Regions from separate parts of the Shewanella sp. 8A genome, predicted to be linked through region 2. Evidence: predicted binding sites of a transcription regulator. Region 2 holds the regulator's gene; the other holds the start of a gene.
What was found. The regulator ArgR, encoded in region 2, controls arginine synthesis, uptake and breakdown. The targets are predictions, from matches to a motif close to ANTGAATANNTATTCANT.
Positions count from the first base shown of each region.

Region 1: a site for ArgR is predicted at 3,440-3,457, ahead of M0413_RS11795 (YjiH family protein). Genes of this name have one in related genera too.

Region 1 covers NZ_JAMDJP010000013.1:21,132-31,574, reverse strand. Annotated here, with positions in the region: gene M0413_RS11815 (transposase) at 1-215, shown strand, start outside; gene M0413_RS11810 (hypothetical protein) at 212-526, shown strand; gene M0413_RS11805 (hypothetical protein) at 619-978, shown strand; gene M0413_RS11800 (hypothetical protein) at 1,111-1,560, shown strand; gene M0413_RS11795 (YjiH family protein) at 2,001-3,359, opposite strand; gene M0413_RS11790 (DUF998 domain-containing protein) at 4,062-4,781, shown strand; gene M0413_RS11785 (U32 family peptidase) at 4,797-5,669, opposite strand; gene ubiU (ubiquinone anaerobic biosynthesis protein UbiU) at 5,701-6,702, opposite strand; gene ubiT (ubiquinone anaerobic biosynthesis accessory factor UbiT) at 6,841-7,377, shown strand; gene M0413_RS11770 (YfhL family 4Fe-4S dicluster ferredoxin) at 7,463-7,714, opposite strand; gene trhP (prephenate-dependent tRNA uridine(34) hydroxylase TrhP) at 7,718-9,091, opposite strand; gene M0413_RS11760 (HDOD domain-containing protein) at 9,457-10,296, shown strand; gene M0413_RS11755 (putative bifunctional diguanylate cyclase/phosphodiesterase) at 10,382-10,443, shown strand, end outside.
Region 2 covers NZ_JAMDJP010000015.1:47,806-58,248, reverse strand. Annotated here, with positions in the region: gene M0413_RS13120 (FAD-dependent monooxygenase) at 1-425, opposite strand, end outside; gene ubiH (2-octaprenyl-6-methoxyphenyl hydroxylase) at 462-1,685, opposite strand; gene M0413_RS13110 (UPF0149 family protein) at 1,792-2,367, opposite strand; gene M0413_RS13105 (cell division protein ZapA) at 2,593-2,895, shown strand; RNA gene ssrS (6S RNA) at 3,010-3,190, shown strand; gene M0413_RS13095 (5-formyltetrahydrofolate cyclo-ligase) at 3,198-3,884, shown strand; gene folM (dihydromonapterin reductase) at 3,959-4,678, opposite strand; gene M0413_RS13085 (thiol-disulfide oxidoreductase DCC family protein) at 4,890-5,279, shown strand; gene mdh (malate dehydrogenase) at 5,375-6,310, opposite strand; gene argR (transcriptional regulator ArgR) at 6,600-7,070, shown strand; gene M0413_RS13070 (NAD(P)-dependent oxidoreductase) at 7,192-7,824, opposite strand; gene M0413_RS13065 (LysR family transcriptional regulator) at 7,944-8,846, shown strand; gene M0413_RS13060 (Dyp-type peroxidase) at 8,911-9,852, opposite strand; gene ggt (gamma-glutamyltransferase) at 10,056-10,443, opposite strand, start outside.

The DNA of each region.
Region 1 (10,443 bases), on a different contig from region 2:
GCAATGATAAACGTGGATGCATCAGCGAAAGTAGCGCCAAGATACTGAACAGATTAAATATTCCCCATGACAATTGGCTCAAGCTGACAACCGAATTTGGCAAGCTATTTTACGGTCCAGTGGGCACCTTGCAAGAACTGACCGATTACTGCGAACACTTAGAAAAGCGACGACGGCATTTTGCTAAATGCTGCCAGCACTTTAACAGTAAATGACAACTGCTTATATCACTTCAAAAGCCTCATCCAGAACACATCCCAAGCTCTATGGGCCAATTTATTTCGTCTTAAATACCCCATTTTTTAATGAGTTAGCGCAATTTATTGCCTTAGATGCTGTCCCCGCGATTGTTGATTGTCCCTATTTAAACCATTTTAACTTCGGACAAGTTGTAGGCAAACATAAAGTGCATTATGTTATTGATTTATATTGGGTGGCCGGATTTATTTGGAAAACGCGCATGCGCGTTTTTCCAGATGGTGTATTTGGCAGAAAGTTGATAAGTTCTTTGCATACAGATAGTTAACTGTGCGCGTTTTCACTGGTCTAACGAGGTAAACGCGCATGAATAAAATGTTAGCTTAAATCAGTCCTTTACATATGCAAATGGAGATAAAAATGAATTTAGATGTCATCAATCATCTATTAGATAACGAACATTACATCATGGACAAAGCCGCAGAATGTGGTTTAGATGGGAATATTAGCCTGATTATTGCTGAGATATTAAGAGATAATAATGGCGATCTGTCGTCTATTAAGGGAAAGCAAATTTATCACTATGAAAAAGTTATTCTTCCTTTACTTGAAGCTGTTGTTTGTGAAGGCCCAGTTGGCTTTATTGAAGATGATGAAGGTAACTACGAATCATCATGTACTAATGGTGGTTTGGTTGATGATGAGTCTTTGTATCAGTCATATTTAGAAGAAGACTTTAAGTGTCAGATTTGCCGTCATGATGCGGAAAATATGATTTAAAGCTAACAAACGCCTCAAGAGGGACTGTCAACGCGTGGCGTTTCCAGTCCCAATGAGCCGCGGTGGTTTCGGTTGTTGTGTTTGAGTTTAGTGTTATGCGTTGCCAGCCCCTTAGGCGGGCGTTAGTGGTGAATGATGAATAGAGTCCTGCTTTTTATCTTTGCTTTTATTAGCTTGCATGGGAACGCTGAGGAATCTGAGGCTCCAGAGGCTATCTGGATAGAATCAGATGATATGCTGTCTTGCACTCCACGCATGTTAAGCCGTGGCGATGTTCTTCGAGTTAATCTTAGTGGGCACCACGGAAAGGAGCTTGCTTTATATAGGCACGATGAAAACTTATGGCTATTTTTGGTAGTTGGCGCAGCGCCATCAACCATGAAGTCTTTAATGTCTTCTCAACAGTTTGAAAGTGCAAAAGAAATTGAAATAGCCCCAACCACGACTGGGTATCGCTGGGATAACAAAGGTGGTAATGAGACGATATTTTCTAAGCCAGGGAAATATACCCTCTACGTTAGTGAAAACCTGGAAAGTGAGGAAGGCGGCTATAAATGCGAGCTATTTGTGAAAAACCACTAACAAGCAAAGGCAGCATCGCACTGCGGGCTGGACGCGCTAACGCGCGCCGCTGCTTTGGTAGTTATCTCCATAGAAATTTTAATCCGAAACTCAATAATTAGAGTTGGGAATCTAACATGCTTTTGTCCCAAAACATGCTGCGTATTTCTTTTTAAAACTTACAAATTACGCGAATGCCATGGCTCACCAAAAGACAGCACTTAAAGAATTAAACGGCCAAACTTTATCTTTCAACAGTAGTATCCAGAAATTCTAAATGACTTCCTGTAAAACTGAGTTATATGGTGGCGAGTGGAGTTTGTACGACTAACCCACACCCAACGAAGTAATCAAAACAGCCTGTTTGTGTATGAGTTCGTTAATGAATGCATTTATAAGTGATACAAAAAAGGGGAGTCAGTTAAATCTGACTCCCCTTGATATTTAAGGTGATGTTGCGCTTAGAACAGCAAATGAGCCACGCCAGCAATGACTGGCAGAGTCACTAAGGTGCGCAGTACGAACACGACAAAAAGCTCAACAAAATTCACTGGGATCTTACTGCCAATCAGCAGTGCGCCCACTTCGCTCATGTAAATCAGCTGGGTTACTGATAAGGCGGCAATCACAAAGCGGGTCATATCCGATTCGATAGAGCTGGCTAAAATCGACGGAATAAACATATCGGCAAAGCCAACAACGATGGTTTTAGAGGCTTCGGTGGCTTCAGGGATATGCAGCAGTTCCAGTAACGGAATAAACGGCATACCTAAGTAATTGAAGATGGACGTATGCTCGGCGATGATCAGCGCCGTGGTACCAATGGCCATTACTACAGGGAGAATGCCAAATATCATATCGATAACGTTTTTAATACCTTCATTTAAGACGGCTTTGATACCACCAGCACTGGCCGCTTTCTCGAGCGCTTTATCAAAGCCCCAAGAGAGTGCGCCGTGTCCTGCGGGGATCATCTCATCATCAGGTTGACGTGGCGTATCGTCGATATAGTTATCTTTTTTCCACGACAGTGGCGGCAGCTTAGGCACAATCACGGCGGCCGCAAAACCCGCTAAACACACGGTCAGGTAGAAGGGCACAAACATATGCTCTAACTTTACCTGTGAGATCACCACTAAGCTGAAGGTAATTGACACCGCCGAGAAGGTGGTACCGATAACTGCGGCTTCCCTTTGGGTGTAAAAACGCGCTTCGTATTGCTTGCTTGTCAACAGGATCCCAACGCTACCATCACCTAACCAAGAGGCCATACAGTCGATGGCGCTGCGACCTGGCAGGTTAAACACGGGGCGCATCACTTTGGTCAGCAGAGTACCAAATAGCTCTAATAGACCGAAGTTTAATAGCAGTGGCAGCAACATACCAGCGAAGATAAACACCGAGAAGAGTACCGGTAACAGGTCGTTCAGCACTAAGGCACCGGTACTTGAAGAGTTAATCGCTTCGGGGCCAATGCCAAAGTAGGTCAGCACGATAAAGACAGCGCCAACGACACGGGTGGTAAGCCACAGCGGGCTGATGTTGAGTAAACCATTGAGGAAGTGATTGTTCAGCACAAACTTAGGTTTGAGTAACTTTGTCAGCACAGAGGCAAAGGCCATGGCGACAACAATCACAGTCACGATTAAGGTTAATACATCGCTTAACACGCTTTGCAGTGCTTTAGAGATGATTGCGATGGGAATAGTTATCGCATCGTTATAGCTGATAGGGGTCATAAACAGCAGCAGACCGATCAGCGAAGGGACGATAAAGGTGAGTATCGTCTTAATGTTGCGGTTTTTATGTTCAGTAGCCAATGGTGTACACCTTAAAGTACGAGTCGCACAAATAAACTTGAATCAATGCTCTCTCAAAACCGCATTCTTTGCTGGGGTGAGGTGCATTTTCATTCAACTCAAAATCGAGAAGGGGGAAGATTACTCGCTTAGCGCCGCCATGTAAAACGATTCGGAAATTTGTTTGAGATAAGCAGCAAAATAGCATAGTTATTTGGGCGATTTCTAATGAATGATTTGGGTGCGAAATTACGTTTCGATGCAGTTTATTTTAATTGAATCAAGTGATTACATTGTTATGTTGCGAATTGTTTATTGAGTTGTTTTGCTCTTGGGGTTATTGGTTTTTTTGTGATATTTTGTTCAAAATTTTCTCAATGGATCTTCACTAAATACACTTTTAGATGCTTTTTTGTCCATGAATCGTATCGGGGCTTCAGTTGTTGCTAACTTAATGTGAGCGAACTAACACTGGTGGCAATGATGGGTTAACCTTTTGGGACGATACAGCGATAATTGAATTTATTGTGATTATTTATTCATTTTTAACTTTGGATTTGCATATATTTTATTGAAAAATGACTAAATTCGGAGTGTTTTTGCGATGACTAAAAAATCGCGAATAGTGATGAAATAAAATATTACGCTAAAGAGGATAGGGGCCGCTTTAATTCTTTGTAATTCCATGTAAGTTAGTACTACTTTGGTTTGGCTAAATTATCCATGACTGTTATAAAAATGAATATGGCGACAAGGGGCTCGGCACTTGCCACTAAGTTTGGTTTTCTTGGTATTTTTGGATTGATGCTGGGGATCTGTGTGGCGGTATTCGGATTTGATTATTCTGAAACACGCTCCTTCAATTTTTTAAATCATACACTGAGTGAATTGGGTACCTATGGCCATTCTAGCTTTGCAGTGGTACTCAATGGCGGTTTATTTTTTGGCAGTTTAAGCGTTGTTTTTTATTGTCTTTCCTCACTACAGACTGTAAGCGGGTTTTGGGGGTATCCTTTCTTTTGCTCTCTAGCACTGACGTTTTTAGCCTTGGCCTGTGTTGGGCTATTTCCGGTCAATGTGTATCACTTGCATATCCTCGCACTTAAATGGTTTTTCTACTTTGGCAGCTTAAGTGCAATTTGTTATCTACTATGGGTGGGATTCGGCTCGCAGCACCGTCAGCGCTTGACGATATTATTAGCGCTGTTGGTATTGCTCAGTATGATGACTTTTCTCTATGTGCCGCTGTTAGCATTGGGCTTAACGGAAGGAGACAGACCTTTCTATCAAGAAATGATACTGCAATTGCCAAGGCCCGATTTATGGTGGCCTGCATTGCTGGAATGGATTGGGCTTGGGAGTCTATTAAGTTGGACGGTGGCGCTGCTATTAACGCCACCATCATGTCTCCCCACATTCTGCCAGGAGCCAACGCTTGAGTGAAGTAGGCTATGTCTTTTATCTGACGAAGGATTTTAGCCCTGCTTCGCCAAACCAGTAACCGTTACAGTGCTCATCGCTAAGAGGAAACTGAGCGTCCGTTGCCTCGCTAGTTAATGCCTCGAACAGCGCATCGGCCTGAGTGATACAGGCTACGCTGCTGGGCGAAACCCGAAACACATCTACGCCAACCTTTATCATTTCATTGATTTCACTGCGTAAATCGACACAGCTGGCCGACTGGGTTTGAATGCCATTTAACCTCAGCAAAGGTTGAGCTTCTTGGGTTTGTGCTAGTAAACCCTTGCTGTATTGGCGGCAAACGGTTTCGCAGCTGTCCTTCGACAAATGTTGATGCCTAGCGGTAAAGCAGCGCGCCGAGTGGGCGAGCGGCAAGTAGCCATGGCCGAGCACTTCGACTTCGAATACGGGCTTTTGCGCGACCACTTGGCTCAGCCAAGCCTTCGACAGTTCTACTGGCATCACAAAGCGCTGCATACCAAAGCGCTGCAAAATATCTAGACTAGCGCGATTATAGTTGTTGATGCTGGCGCCGCAGACAAAGGGCAGCTTGTGCTCCTTGGCGAGATACACGGCCGCCATGTCGTTGGCCTCAATGCTAAATTCGCCATTATCGACCTGACGTTTAAGCTCTGTGTATTCCGAGGGCGCTTCGATAAGGGCGAGTGTCGACAGCACTACCTCTTTACCCGCAGATTTCAGCATTTTGGCCAGTTCGAGATAGTCACCAAATTTGAGTTCGCGTCGACGGCTACAGACGGCTTCACCCAAATAAACTAACGGGATCTGACTATTGGCCACCTGCTGGTAAAAGTCGATGACCTGTTGTTTTTCCCAGCAATAGAGCAGTGGGCCGAGGGAAATTTTCATAATCGTTTCTTCTTCGTGGTTATCGCTAGGGCTACTGCCAGTCACGCTCGTAGGCGCCTAAGGTAGTAATTTGGCCTTCGGAGACTTTAGCGAGGGCTTGCTCCCAATGGGCCTGCGTCTGGAATTTATCTGGTTGATGAAGATAGGTATCAATCGCTTGACGCCAAACCTTAGTCACCTGTTCTACATAGGCAGGGCTGCGCTGACGCCCCTCAATCTTAAGTGACACTATGCCCGCTTTGGCAAGCTCAGGCAGCAAGCTAAGGGTATTTAAGCTGGTGGGAGACTCGAGCAGATATTGCGGTTTATCATCGTCTTGGGTGAGATAACGGCCTTTACAGACCACAGGGTAGCCCATTTGTTCATCGAGCCCTGATTTATCAATCAAGACTTCGTTGAGGCGGGTCAATCTGTCTTTGCCCTGTTCTTGCCAGCGCACGTGTTTCGCTGGCGAGCAAGAGCCACCAGTGTTTGGTGATTGACCGGTAACATAGGAGGATAAGTGGCAGCGGCCTTCGGCCATAATGCACAGACTGCCAAAGGCAAAGACCTCTAAATCGACAGGGCTGACCTTGGCTAAGTCACGTACTTGTTTCATCGACAGCACTCTGGGTAATACCACCCGCGCGATATTAAAAGCCTCTTTATAAAAGCTCAGTGCGCCCAAGTTGGTGGCGCTGGCCTGTACCGATAAATGCAGCGGAATATGCGGATATTGCCTGTGGGCATAGTCGAGCAGCGACAGATCGGCAACGATTAAGGCATCAACGCCAATACTGGCCGCCAAGTCGATAGCTTGATACCAACGGTGCTCTTCATTTGGCTTAGGAAAGGTATTTAAGGTGAGGAAGATTTTCTTGCCCCGCTGATGGGTGAGCTCGGCGGCTTCCTGTAATTTTGCAGGGGTGAAGTTTAAGCCCGCGAATGAACGTGCATTGGTATCATCCTTTAACCCAAGGTAGACAGCATCGGCTCCGGCCTGCAGCGCCGACTTTAGCGAGGCTAGGTTTCCTGCTGGACACAACAACTCCATAATGGTGCTCCCGATAAAATAACAGGGGCAGAGTGTAGGGAAGATTGAATGGCGGTGAATTGATTTAAAACAGGTTTAAGATCATAAAATCTCGGTAAACTGGGAGATATAGTGTTTTTTATCCTTAGGTAACTGCTTATGTCCGCTGTTTTTTCAGCTAATCTTGCTAAACAATTGTTAGAACTCACCCCAAAACTGATCCGTTTGCCACTCTCCAAAGTGCCCTTTAGCCTCAAGGCCAAGGTACTTAGCCAACTCCTAACGCAGCTACTGGCACCGCAGGCCGAAGATGGCGAGTTAGATTTTTTGGCAGGTAAGTGGGTTGCGATTCGAGTTGAAGATCTAAATCTGCATTTTGAAGTGAGTTTCGATGGCCGTTGGCAGGTGCGTGAACTGACCGATGCCCAAGTGACATTTAGTGCCAAGTCTGCGGAATTATTGTTAGTTGCGGCGGCGAAAGAAGACCCAGACACGTTGTTTTTCCAACGTAAACTCAGCATCGAGGGCGATACCGAGTTAGGGCTTGAGGTGAAAAATCTGCTGCTCAGTATCGAATTTGCCAGCTTACCTGCGCCGATCCGCTTAAGCGTTGAAAAGCTGGCCGATGCCATTGTGCGTTTGCAGCTTGAGGCAAAACCGACGGTGATTTTAGCTAAATCACCAAGCTTAAGCTGATGCGAACGTGGTTGTAATCAACCGATAAACAAAGCCCCGCTGACATTGCGGGGCTTTTGGTTAAGTTTAAACGGCTGACGCTCACTCAAATTTTTTGCGTGAGAATGGCAAATTTGACCAACAGCTCGTCGTGGGACTCGACGCGGTTAGGGTCTGGGTCAATACAATCAATCGGACAGACGGAGACGCAGGTCGGCTTATCGTAGTGGCCTACGCATTCGGTGCAGCGGTCTGGGTCGATTTCATAGATTTCTTCCCCCATGGTGATGGCCTGATTTGGGCATTCAGGTTCACACATGTCGCAATTGATGCAGCTGTCGTCGATCAGTAATGCCATGCCTTAGCCTGCTTCGTGTGGGTTACGGGTATCCTGACCTTGAGGCAGGTTACGCAGTAAAATGCCGTGGTTCAGATCAACCTCTTTCGGCACGGGCAAGTAAACGGTATGGCCCGAACCTAATCCCGCTTCAACCGCTTCGGCTTTGCGGTTTTCGAGTTGTTCGATAGTGAGGCTGATATTGCCCTGCGGCGTCATTAATTCAACACTATCACCGACAGAGAATTTGTTCTTCACTTCGATTTCGGCAAGGCCAGCCAGATTGCGTTTACCTGTTAATTCACCGACAAATTGTTGGGTATCGCTGACCGAGTAGCCATAGTCGTAGTTTTGGTATTCATCATGCACGTGGCGACGTAAGAAGCCTTCGGTATAACCGCGGTGCGCTAAGCCTTCGAGTTGGTTCATCAAGCTGCGATCGAAGCTCTTGCCTGAGGCGGCATCGTCGATGGCCTGACGGTATAGCTGTGCGGTACGGGCCACATAGTAGAAAGACTTAGTACGGCCTTCGATCTTCAGCGAGTCGATGCCCATTTTGGCCAAACGCTCAACGTGTTGGATTGCGCGCAAGTCCTTAGAGTTCATGATATAAGTGCCATGCTCATCTTCAAACGCTGGCATGTATTCGCCGGGGCGATTGGCTTCTTGCAGCAGGAAGATTTGATCGGTCGCAGGACCCGCGCCTAGGGTCGGCGTCTCGATTTGCACCGCATTAGCTTGTGGCGACAGAGCGATGATATCGCCCGAGTCGGTTTGCTGCGCTTCATGCACATCGTATTTCCAACGGCAGGCGTTAGTGCAAGTGCCTTGGTTTGGATCGCGTTTGTTGATGTAACCCGACAGCAAACAACGGCCTGAGTAGGCCATACACAGGGCGCCGTGGACAAACACTTCTAACTCGATATCGGGGCAACGTTGGCGAATTTCTTCGATTTCATCTAAGGATAATTCGCGGGATAAAATCACCCGTTTAATGCCTTGGGTCTGCCAGAATTTGACCGATGCCCAGTTAATGGCGTTGGCTTGTACCGATAAATGCACCACTTGCTCAGGGAAGGCTTCACGCACCATCATGATTAAACCTGGGTCTGACATGATCAGCGCATCGGGCTTCATCGCTACCACGGGTTCCATATCCTTGATATAGGTTTTGAGCTTAGCGTTGTGGGGGGCAATGTTACTCACCACATAAAGCTTTTTACCTAACGCATGGGCTTCTTCGATACCCGTTGCGAGGTTTTCCATTTTAAAGTCGTTATTACGTACCCTTAGGCTGTATCTCGGCTGACCGGCATACACGGCATCTGCACCATAGGCAAAGGCGTAACGCATGTTTTTCAGCGTCCCAGCGGGAGATAACAACTCTGGTTTAAACATAATGACTCTCGAATTGGTTGGTAGATGGAGGCGCAGTGCGCGGGGGCGGCATTTTACACAATCAAAGTAGGGTTATGCAAATTGCTACGTCTAAGATTAGGTATAGTTCGCGTTTTACGAATATACCTACCATTCTTACTCTGACGATCGCGCGAGACCATGAATCCATTTGTGTGTTTCCATTGATTTTCACCTTTAACTTAATCTGAGATATCAAAGCGTAAAATGTTTTGTCGTGAGACTAAATTGATAACAGCGTCATACAAATAATTAACGTCTGATGCTTTTTTCTGCCCATCAAATGATCGTCAACTGATATACTCCAACTATTACCGCTTTATGTTTGCAGATTGATGGGAGCGAAGATGTCTACTGAACATCTACTGTTAGTCGGATTACTTAAAAAATTAAAAGATGATGCCTTAGTATTGCCAACCTTGCCTGAAGTCGCCATGCGGGTGCAAGAAGTGGTGAGCCGCTCAGATGCAAGTCTTAAGCAAGTGGCTGAGGTGATTGGTCAAGATGCGGCCATTTCGGCGCGTATTATTAAAGTGGCCAACAGTGCCTTGTATAGTCGTGGGATTCCCGCCGAGAGTATTAATAGCGCAGTCTCCCGCATTGGCTTAATCCAAATTAAGAGTATTGCGACATCAGTGGCGATGGAGCAGCTATTTATTTCCACCAATGAAATGGTGTGGGAAGTGATGGATGAGGTTTGGCGTACTTCTATCGATGTGACGGCAGCGGCTTGTGCCATATTGCAGATGTACAATAAGCGTCGTCCTAGCCAGTTAAATTTAGACACTTTAACCCTTGCAGGTTTAGTCCATAATATCGGTGCTTTGCCTGTGCTCACCGAGGCGGAGGCCCATCCTGAGTTATTTACCAGTATTGAGCAATTGCGTTCTTTAGTACGTAAAATGCAAGGCCCTTTAGGTCGTGCCGTGTTAAAAAGTTGGGATTTTGCACCAGAGGTGATGGAAGTGGTTGAGCGATGGGCTGATTTGCCCTATTTACCCGACCATGTTACCTACTTAGATTTTATTCGCGCCGCGGCATTCTACACTGGTGAGTTACGCGCAGGAGCTGATTTTGAGCAGCGGATGGATGTGTTTGTTAGCCGTGGATTACCCGTCTCGGCGAATGACTTAGCAAGTGATGAATTTATGGATAAATTCCATTCAATCAAAGAAAGTTACCAGTAATCCTAGGGCTTAGAAGGAAATTAATCTTGTCCTATGGTGAGGAAATATTGGTCATTAGCTTACGCTGTAAGATTGAGGCCTAGATATGGTTATTCTGGAGTTTATCAGTTTAGCGTTGGTTATCGTTTTGATCGCCGTGCTGTTTCT
Region 2 (10,443 bases):
CCAAAGGCGATACGCTCTAAGCGTTGGTTTTCGATATGGGTGATATTGTCAAATTCACTGGCACGCTTGGCTAGGGCGTAGCTGATGGCATCGTTTTCGATAATGGCACCAAGGCTCGCTTCACTGATGCTACTGGCATCGAAGGCGATTTTGCCAAAACCGTCTTTATCCCATACCGCCATTTTTTGATAGGGCGTCGCGCGGCTGGCATCGACATAGTGCCAAGCGCCAAGATGCTCGAGCAAACGTTGGCTCGCCTTGTTGATAGCACTGACACGCAACCTTGGCTCGCCGCTCACGGCCTCTGTGTGACCCGCATCGATAACGACAACATTAAGATCGGCCTGCGCCAATCCTATCGCGGTGGCGAGTCCCACCATGCCGCCACCCACAATGGCAATGTCATAGGCTTGTGAACTTAACATGGGTACATCCTTTTCGCGTTGCGATACCAGTAATGATTATTTCCAGCCCATCGCTTTTTGAGCGACGGGGGTTTTCAGTGGCGGGAACCAAGACAACAGCCGCAATCCTAGATTACGCCCAAGGGCCAGGGGCCAATATTGGTTAGAGAAGCCACGGACTAAAAATTCAATATTGCGAATAGTGCTGTTTCTATCCGCCTCACGGGCCTGCAAATAGCCATGGGTGACGGCGACACCGCCGATATCCTCACCCTGCTCTCGCGCAGTGTTGAGCACTTCAAGCAGGCTCACCACATCCCGAAGGCCTAAGTTAAATCCCTGCCCCGCAATCGGGTGTAGCGTCTGCGCCGCATTACCAATAAACACACATCTATGGTGAATTGGCCTTGGCATGTAGGACAGATTTAACGGATAAGCATGGCGCTCGCTGACATCGATAAACTGGCCGGCGCGATAACCAAAGGCTTGCTGCAACGCAGCTAAAAACTCAGCTTTAGGTGCATTCAGCATCGCTTGCGCGCGGTGATTATCGAGTGCCCAGACGAGGGATAAACGCGGCTGGCCTTGGCTATCTGCCATCGGCAATAACGCTAGTGGGCCAGTCTCGGTAAAGCGTTCATAGGCCCAATGTTGATGCGGCTTATCGGTTTGTAGATTGGCGATAATCGCAGTTTGTTCAAACACCACTTGGGTAATGGGCAGATTAAAACTGCTGCGCACCTTAGACTGCAAGCCATCGGCGGCGACCACCAGCTTGGCGCAAATCCGCTCGCCGGAATCCAGCACCAGCGTGTGGCTGTCGATATCGGGAATTAACGCTGACAGTTTGGCAGGGCAATAGCGCTTAACCTGAGTTTTGTTAAGCTCGCTAAACAGCACTTGGCCGACCCTTTCCAGCTCGACCACTTGCCCCAGCGCATCTAAATGGAACTGACTAGCATTGAGTTCCGTCATGCCAAAATGACCACGATCGGACACATGGATATCTTTGATTGCTGTGACTAAATGCGCCAATTTTGGCCATAAACCTAAACGGGATAACTCGAAGATAGAACCATGGGCAATGGCGATAGAACGGGCGTCAAAACCGGGGTGATTGTTATCGGGAAGATGCGCCTCGATTAAGGCAATTGATAACGGTTTTTCAGTACCAGACAAACGAGCCAAAGCTAACGCGAGGGTCGCACCCGCCATGGCGCCACCGACAATGGCAATATCGACATTTTGAACTGAATTATCCATGTGCTCTGCTACCGTCATGGGGTTCTCATTCAAGCTATGGCATGGCTAAAAGCGTTTCGCCATCAGGATGTTAGATTTGAAAAACAATAAAAGGCGGAATCGCTCCGCCTTTCTCTTTTAGGGATTAATGGATCACCGCAGGATCATCACTCTCTTCATGGCTCGGCTCTGGGCCAAACTCGGAGTAACACAAAATCGCAGCAATACGCACAAATTCCAGCAATTCAATATAGGCGGTTTCCGACTCTTCATCGTCGGTCACATCGAATTCCACTTGAGCGATATCGGCCAGATCTTTAATCACTTCACGCACTTCGGCGGAGGCTTTATTGAGCTTAGGCTGGATAATCGCAATGCCCGTTAAAAAGCTTTGCGTCCAAAGCGATAGCGCCTCAACTCGGTGACTGAGGGATTCTTCCTCTTCGGGAAGCAATGGCATAAAACCAAAATCAAAGTCACTCAAACGGGCAACCGAGTCTTGGAACAACTCACACACCAATTGATGTAAAGGTGCGGGCAAAGGCTGACCATCGTTCATCAGGTCAAATAACGGTTTAATCCACAAATCACCGGTTTGATCTACACCACCGCAGATTAAACCCACAAGAGCACCGTGAACTTCCACGGGATGCTGACCAATTTCAGCCGCATCTAGGGCTATTTTTAAGCTGTCGATACGTAACGAAGGAGGGGTCGCCATATCAGATTCCAATCAGAATTTTCCAGCAGCAATGCTAGCAGAGTTAAAGACTTGAACCAACTCTGATCCGGCATTCTTAGGGTTGAAGATAAAAATTCCGGCAACTGCTCACACAAGCAGCAAACAAAACGGCGAATGTGCAATCCATCAGCGGCTTACCTTGCACTTTTAATATCAGCCCTATATAGTCCGCCCTATCGATGCCAACGAAAGGATCATCTTCGAATGAGTAACAGTGCAGTTGAAATCACCCTGCTGGGGCGCACCTACTCTATCGCCTGTCCGAAAGGTCAGGAAGATGCCCTACGTATTGTGGCTCAAGGGGTTGAGCAGCAACTCACCACCCTAAAAAATCGCACTAATAGCTTAAGCCGCGAAGAAATTGCCATTATGGCGGCGCTGAATATTGGCCACGAGTTGTACCAAGAAAAGCAAAAGAATAAGCATTATATGAAACAAATGGATGACCGCATCAGCCTGTTGCAGTCAACCTTGGAAAACGCCTTAGTTGAGCGTTCAACCAAATAGTTTTAGACTGTGCACTCGGTGCCAAGCACCATCTATCTGAGAAGAGTTGCACAGTGAATGGCTAACTGGCCTATACTTTTTTAAGCCAAACGATTAGCGATTCAATACCGTTTTTGCTCCCTGGGATGCAGGCCAACTGGTAATGTCCCTGTGCCGATAATTTTGATCTCAGGGTGAATGCTTTACTGACATTGAGCATGCTCGGCTCGTACCGAGAAGCCTTAGGAGGTAATCATTTACCCGCCTTGAACCTACGGTTCAAGGGCTACACCGGTAGCGGCATTCTGGGGAGCATCTTATTTATGTCTATCACTTCACCTGTCTCGAACTCTTCGGCCTCAACAGTCAAGGGGCCACATGGCACTCAGCCTGAAATTGACGCCAAGTCGCTAAGCCCAAATCTAAGCCCAACTCTCAGCCGCGCCGAGTTACGCAAACAAATCCGTTTAGCCCGCCGCTCGCTTTCGACAGAGGTGCAAACCGAGGCAAGCCTTGCCGCATGTCAGCGAATGCTCGAAAAGCTCAGCGCGCTGAAGGCCCAGCATGTCGCGCTTTACCTCACCCACGATGGCGAACTGGCAACAGCTCCGCTTATCGAAGCGCTTTGGCAACAGGGGATTCAAACCTATCTGCCACGGCTGCACCCCTTTAATGCTGGGCAATTATTGTTTTTGCATTACCACGCCGACTCGCCAATGCAGCCGAATCAATTTAGCATTTTAGAGCCACGGCTAGATGTGCGTAACGTTATGCCGATTGAGCGACTCGATGTGGTGATCACCCCGCTGGTTGCCTTTGATATCAAAGGCAATCGCATGGGCATGGGCGGCGGCTATTACGACAGAACGCTCGCCAATTGGCACAGCAGAGGTAAACCTCTGCCGATGGGGTATGCCCATGATTGCCAACAAGTACCGAGCCTGCCATGCGAACATTGGGATGTGCCCTTGCCGACGATCATCACTCCAAGTCGAGTATGGGAGTTTTGAATAAAGAAGGTGCTAGATAACTAGATTCTAGGACCTAGCACCTAGGACCTAGGACCTAAAATCTAGATTCTTTTTTACCTTAAATGCCGCCCACCATCGACATTGTGGCTGCGCCCAGTGACATAACGGCTCGCCAATAGATAATCCACTAAGGCAATAATCTCCTGATTTCCAGCTTCTTTTGGCAAGATGGCCTTGGCTAAGGTCTTTTGTCGATAGGCTTCATCATCGCTTGGATTAAAAAGGATCATCGCCGGCGCAATCGCATTGACTTTGACTTCAGGTGCCAATTGCGCCGCAAAGGATAAGGTTAAATTATCTAGCGCCGCTTTACTGGCCGCATAAGCCATGTGCTTGGCACTGCCCTTTTCGGCCACATAGTCAGTGAAATGGATAATATCGCTGGCGCCAATCTCGCCCTCGGCTCCCGCTCGCAGCTGTGAGGCTAAGGCCAAATTCATTTGATAGGGTACGCTCACATGCACCTGCATCATGCGCTGCATCACTTCATGGGCAGCAAGGCTTGGGCTGTTGTCTGGCAACCAGTCAGAGGCGTTATGGATAATGGCGCGGATTTTGGGGTATTGGCTCAATTGCTCAATCAGGGTTTGGAGCTGCGCATTATCGTAAAAGTCGCATTGGATTAAGGTCGCGCCTAAAGACTGCAACTCATCGATGCTGGGATAATGGCTGCGGTAAGTGCCAATCACCTTGTGCCCTTGGGTGAGCAAGTGTTTCGCGAGGGCGTAACCAATACGTTTACCCACGCCAGTGATAATAATGGGAGCTGTCATATCCATCCTGTTATTTGCCAAGCACTGATTAAAAGCAAACGCATTTGGCAGATTGTTAATCGCACAATCACGTAATCACATAATCATGTCACTCATCGCAATAGCTTAATGCCTCTAGCCAAGAGTGTATAACAATTAAAACCGTAAACATGTCGATCTAAATGCCTGGCAACTGCGTATACTCAGGGACACACAGTAAGAGGTAGACCTAATGGAACTGCGGATTTTTTTCGATGGCAATTGCCCATTATGTAGCGCCGAAATGCGTCAACTCAAAGCGCGCGATCCCCACGACAGAATTGAACTGGTGGATCTTAATGCTGACAATTTCAGCTCAAGATTCAGCTATATCGATAAAGACTACGCCAATACCATTCTCCATGGCGAAACCGCCTCCGGCCAAGTGCTGCTCGGGCTGGATGTCACCTGCAAAGCATGGGCGCTAACAGGCACTCGCCCTTGGGTACAAGCGCTACGCTTACCGCTTATCAAACCTATCGCGGATTGGTGCTACCTGAGATTCGCCAAGCACAGATACCGTATTTCCTATCTACTGACGGGTAAAGCCCGCTGTGACAGCCAATGCCAACTGCCTAAATAGCGAGACTCAAGATTAAGAACCCCTGTTTAGAGAACAAAGTTTAAAGCATAAAAAAACGGAGCCATTCGGCTCCGTTTTCTCATAATTCAGAAGAATTACTTAACGAAATCAACGCCTAGTTTGATATCGCCTTTCAGCGTATCTAACATAGAATCACGGGCGTTAGCTTCGAATGCGCTCACTTCACCGTAAGGCAGTACTTTTTCGATACCGTTTTTGCCTAACAATACTGGTTGAGCGAAGAATTCAGCGTGTTCGCTGCCGCCGTCAACGTAAGCACATTCAACGATGTTAGCTTCGCCTTGCAGACCACGAACCAGAGACATACCGAAACGGCATGCCGCTTGACCCATAGACAGGGTCGCGCTGCCGCCACCGGCTTTAGCTTCAACCACTTCAGTACCCGCGTTTTGGATACGTTTAGTTAAAGAAGCCACTTCTTCATCAGAGAAAGTCACGCCTTCAACTTGAGACAGTAATGGCAGAATAGTCACGCCACTGTGGCCGCCGATCACGTTGATTTTAACGTCAGCAACGTTTAAGCCTTTTAATTCAGCGATGAAAGTCTCAGAACGGATAACGTCCAGAGTGGTCACGCCGAATAAACGGTTCTTATCGTAAACACCTGCTTTTTTCAGCACTTCAGCAGCAATAGCAACTGTAGTGTTTACTGGGTTAGTGATAATACCCACGAGCGCTTTAGGGCAAGTAACAGCCACTTTCTCGATCAGGTTGCGAACGATACCTGCGTTGATATTGAACAGATCTGAACGATCCATACCAGGCTTACGTGCAACACCAGCAGAGATAAGCACAACGTCAGCACCCACGAGGGCAGGCGTTGGATCTTCACCAGCAAAACCTTTGATTTCAACCGCAGTTGGGATATGGCTCAAGTCAACCGCAACACCCGGAGTTACCGGTGCGATATCGTATAGAGACAGTTGAGAACCCGCAGGTAATTGAGTTTTTAACAGTAGGGCAAGAGCCTGGCCGATACCACCAGCAGCACCAAGTACAGCAACTTTCATAGTTATCTCCGTTATTTCTCGGATATTGTGACATGGATCTAATTTGCGTTGGCGTCACATTACTGGAATGTCACGCTAATTTCAATTATCCCTTAGTCGTTGATTCAAAGATTTACTAAAACAGCGCGTTGCAATGTTGAATATTTACTCTAGTTCAACAAATACATTTATAAATGAATTAGCATAAAGTGAGCTAATTGCATTTTTATTCAGTCATTGTGGTTATTTGTTGACAGTTTAACCAAAACTATTCAGAATAAGCCTGTTTTTTTGAATAAAGAATAAGACTATGCAAACGACCAAGAATCAGGATGACCTTGTTAGAATTTTTAAGGCGATTTTAAAAGAGGAGCGCTTTGGCTCCCAGAGTGAAATCGTCACCGCCTTGCAAGCAGAAGGCTTTACTAATATAAACCAATCTAAAGTGTCTCGTATGCTCAGCAAGTTCGGTGCCGTGCGCACTCGCAACGCTAAGCAGGAGATGGTTTATTGCTTACCTGCCGAATTAGGCGTGCCCACTGCGGGCAGCCCGTTAAAGAATTTAGTACTCGATGTTGACCATAACCAAGCGATGATTGTTGTCCGCACTAGCCCAGGCGCCGCACAATTAATTGCTCGTTTGTTAGACTCCATCGGTAAACCTGAAGGGATTTTGGGAACCATTGCGGGTGACGATACGATCTTTATTTGTCCATCTAGCATTCAAGATATCGCCGATACCTTGGAAACCATCAAATCTTTATTCAACTACGCAGAATAAAAAAACAGGTCAGCTTGCTGACCTGTTCTATTTCCACTGTACGCTTTTCAGTCCAGGATTAGCCTAATTTCAGGGCTTGTGTCCCGCTTACGTTACAGTATTTAGCCGAAACTCCTCAGCCTTAGTAAGCCACACTGATCCTTTGATTGGGATGCGCCGCTTTTTCTGCTTCATCGAGCATGGCTTTGGCGTAATCACTCACCGAAATCCGGCTACGGCCATTTGCATCGGTAAAGAAGCTATCGCCACCTAAACGGTAAGAGCCTTCGCTTGCACCAGGGTAGATCTCTGCCGCTGGGCTGACAAAAGTCCAGTTAACAGTGGTGTTGGCGGCGCGAAATGCCTTTAATGCTTCACCTTGAGCCAGAGCTTCATCCTTATAAGCGGGCGGGAAATCTGGGCTTGAAACCAAGGTTACTCCCGGTGCCACTTCTAGACTACCAGCCCCACCGACCCACAATAAACGTGGCACTTTAGCCTGTGGCAATACGGCTAATAGATTATTAACTGTTTTCGCCACTAAGCCGTGATTCTGCTCGGCGCGGCCGCCCACTGAAGCAATTAACACATCCACGCCTGCAAAGGTTTCAGCGGTTAATGGCTGAGTCAGGTCAACACTACGCACTTCTGCCGCCGTTTCACCAAGCTTGCTTGGGTCACGCACTAAGGCAACGACGTCATGACCACGGCTTAAGGCTTCATTTAAAATGGTTCCGCCAATCCAACCTGATGCACCTAATACTGCAATTTTCATTTGATAAGTCTCACTGCTGATTTAAATTGAGACCAGTTTACTTGCGATACTTAGCGTGATAAATATCGATAAATGAGCAGGATTGTTTCAAACTGAGATACTAATGGGTGTAATTATATATGGATAAAATCGCCGCCATGCGTAGCTTTATCGAAGTGGCCAACTGTGGCAGCTTTACTAAGGCCGCAGAACACCTCGATCTCAGTCGTTTACAGGTTTCTCGCCATATTCAAGAAATTGAGCAGTGGCTCAGTTTACGCCTGCTACACCGCACCACCCGCAGCGTTAGCCTGACCTTACAGGGTGAAGAAGCCCTGCAATATTGTCAGCGGGTGCTGAGCGAAGTCGCCGCAATGGAAAGCCGCGCCCATAGTCATAACACTGAATTAGTCGGCAGTATTCGTATTGCCACACCCGTCGGACTTGGGCAGCACAGTCTGTTTGATGTGGTCGATCGCTTTATAAAATTGCATCCTAAGGTCAATATTCAGCTGTTAATGTCGGACAGTTTTGCCCAGTTGGTGGATGAGCGGGTGGACGTAGCACTGCGCTATACCGAGCAGCCAGATGAGAATCTAATCGCCCGTAAACTGATGAGCATTGATGCCGTTTTATGTGCTGCGCCCAGTTACTTGGCTCAAGCCGAGCCGTTAACCCTCCCTAACGATCTGCTCAGCCATAATTGCCTTATCCATAGTTCGCAGCAACATTGGCAGCTACTCAAGGAGCAACAGAGTGAGCTGATTAAACCTATGGGGAATCTGATGGCCAATGAAATGGGAGTGCTGGTCAGCGCCGCGTTGCGCGGGCATGGGATTGCCTACTTGCCCTGTGACTTAGCTAATCAATATCTGGCCAGCGGTCAACTGCAAGAAGTGCTCCCCGAATACACGGCGCCAGGCCAAACCCTCTGGGCCGTGTACTTATCTCGCAGCTACCAACAAGCGCTAGTGCGCGCCTTTATCGATTTTACCGCTCAGCAATGGCAGCTCGATATCAATAAGTGGACAGCGGCGAGCTAAGCCCACAAACAAAAACGCACTGAGGTTTTAAGGCTCAGTGCGTTTAGTCGCGATTTGCTAAGGGTTAATTATCGAATTGCATCAAAAAATCTAAGCTTGGGGCGAAGAAAGAAGAACCCGTCAATGCGCTGGTGAAGTGCATCAAGTGATCGTGATTACCCGCACCATCGCCAAACACCATGCTATGGAGCATCTTCTCGAAGTGATCCGGTGTGCGGCAGGTTGAAATAAACATCAAACCTTGTTCTTTGAGCGAGCCGTAAGGCATGCTCTGGCGCAAAATCTCGATGGACTTGCCGTTTTCATCCTTGAGGTTTACCCGCTTGATATGGCTGGTTAATGGCTTATCTTCCGACTCGTATTCGATGTTGTCTTGCTTGGTACGACCGATAATATCTTCTTGCTTTTTAAGCGGTAATCTATGCCACTTACTCAAGTTGTGGGCGTACTTTTGTACGTGAATATAGCTGCCGCCCTTAAATTCAGGGTCTTCATCCCCAACCAAGGCGACCTCTTGGCGATGACGCCCTTTCGGGTTTTCGGTGCCATCCACAAAGCCCGTTAAGTCGCGACTATCCATAAATCTAAAGCCGCGCTCTTCTTCCACTAGCTCGACTAAGTCTTCGAACATTTGGCTGATTTCGTTGGCGACTAAATGCAAAATGTCGTAACGATCGCAACGAAGATGCACAAACAGATCGTATTCGATAGCAGGCGCCTCGCGGTTACCCGCCTGCATCGCCGGGAAAGGCTTAAGCATTTCTGGGCGAGCATCGGGATAGAGACTGTCCCAATAGTTGGCGCCTATGGCCACAAAACCATTGAATGCACTGTCGGAATACTGATCCGTCAACTCATAAATATACTGCGCAACGTTGGCAATACAGGGACGCAATTGCGATTCAACGTTATCGTTGTCGCTCGCATTAAACATCAAATAGACGCTATGTAAGTTTCCCTCTGCACACACACCTAACTGTTCACGCGGCATATTTTGAATATCCATCTGGTTATCACCCTGTTGTCGATTCATTTTCGGCAATATTATCCGCAACTTTACCTGAAAATGACATTAAGTAACGCACAGTTTGTCCGTCTTTGTGATGTAAAGGCCTTTTGAGGCTGAAATATAAAAATTGACGAGGCTATTACGCCTCGTCAATGTTGACTATTCTGCATTCGCTTCAGTAGAGCAAAACGAGTGATGCGTTAATATCCTGCGGCATAACCATCCTTTCGGCTTTCTGATGCACCGCGGTAAACGCCAGTTTCAGCATTAAAGCCAATGGCTTGATAGCCACCGAAATCACCGAGAACATCGCGAAGCACATGGCCTTTCTTCATCAGCTCACGGCGAGTTTCAACGGGGAAGCCTGATTCAAGGCTCACATAGCCACCGTCATTCATTATCTCCCCCGTAGGCTCAGTCGAACCTGAGTGTAAAATTCTGGGGGCATCACCCGCTTCTTGCAAGTTCATTTTAAAATCAATCAGATTGATAATAATCTGCGCATGCATTTGCGGCTGTGTTGCGCCGCCCATCACCCCAAAACTGAGCCAAGGTTTACCGTCTTTGGTCACAAAGGCGGGAATAATG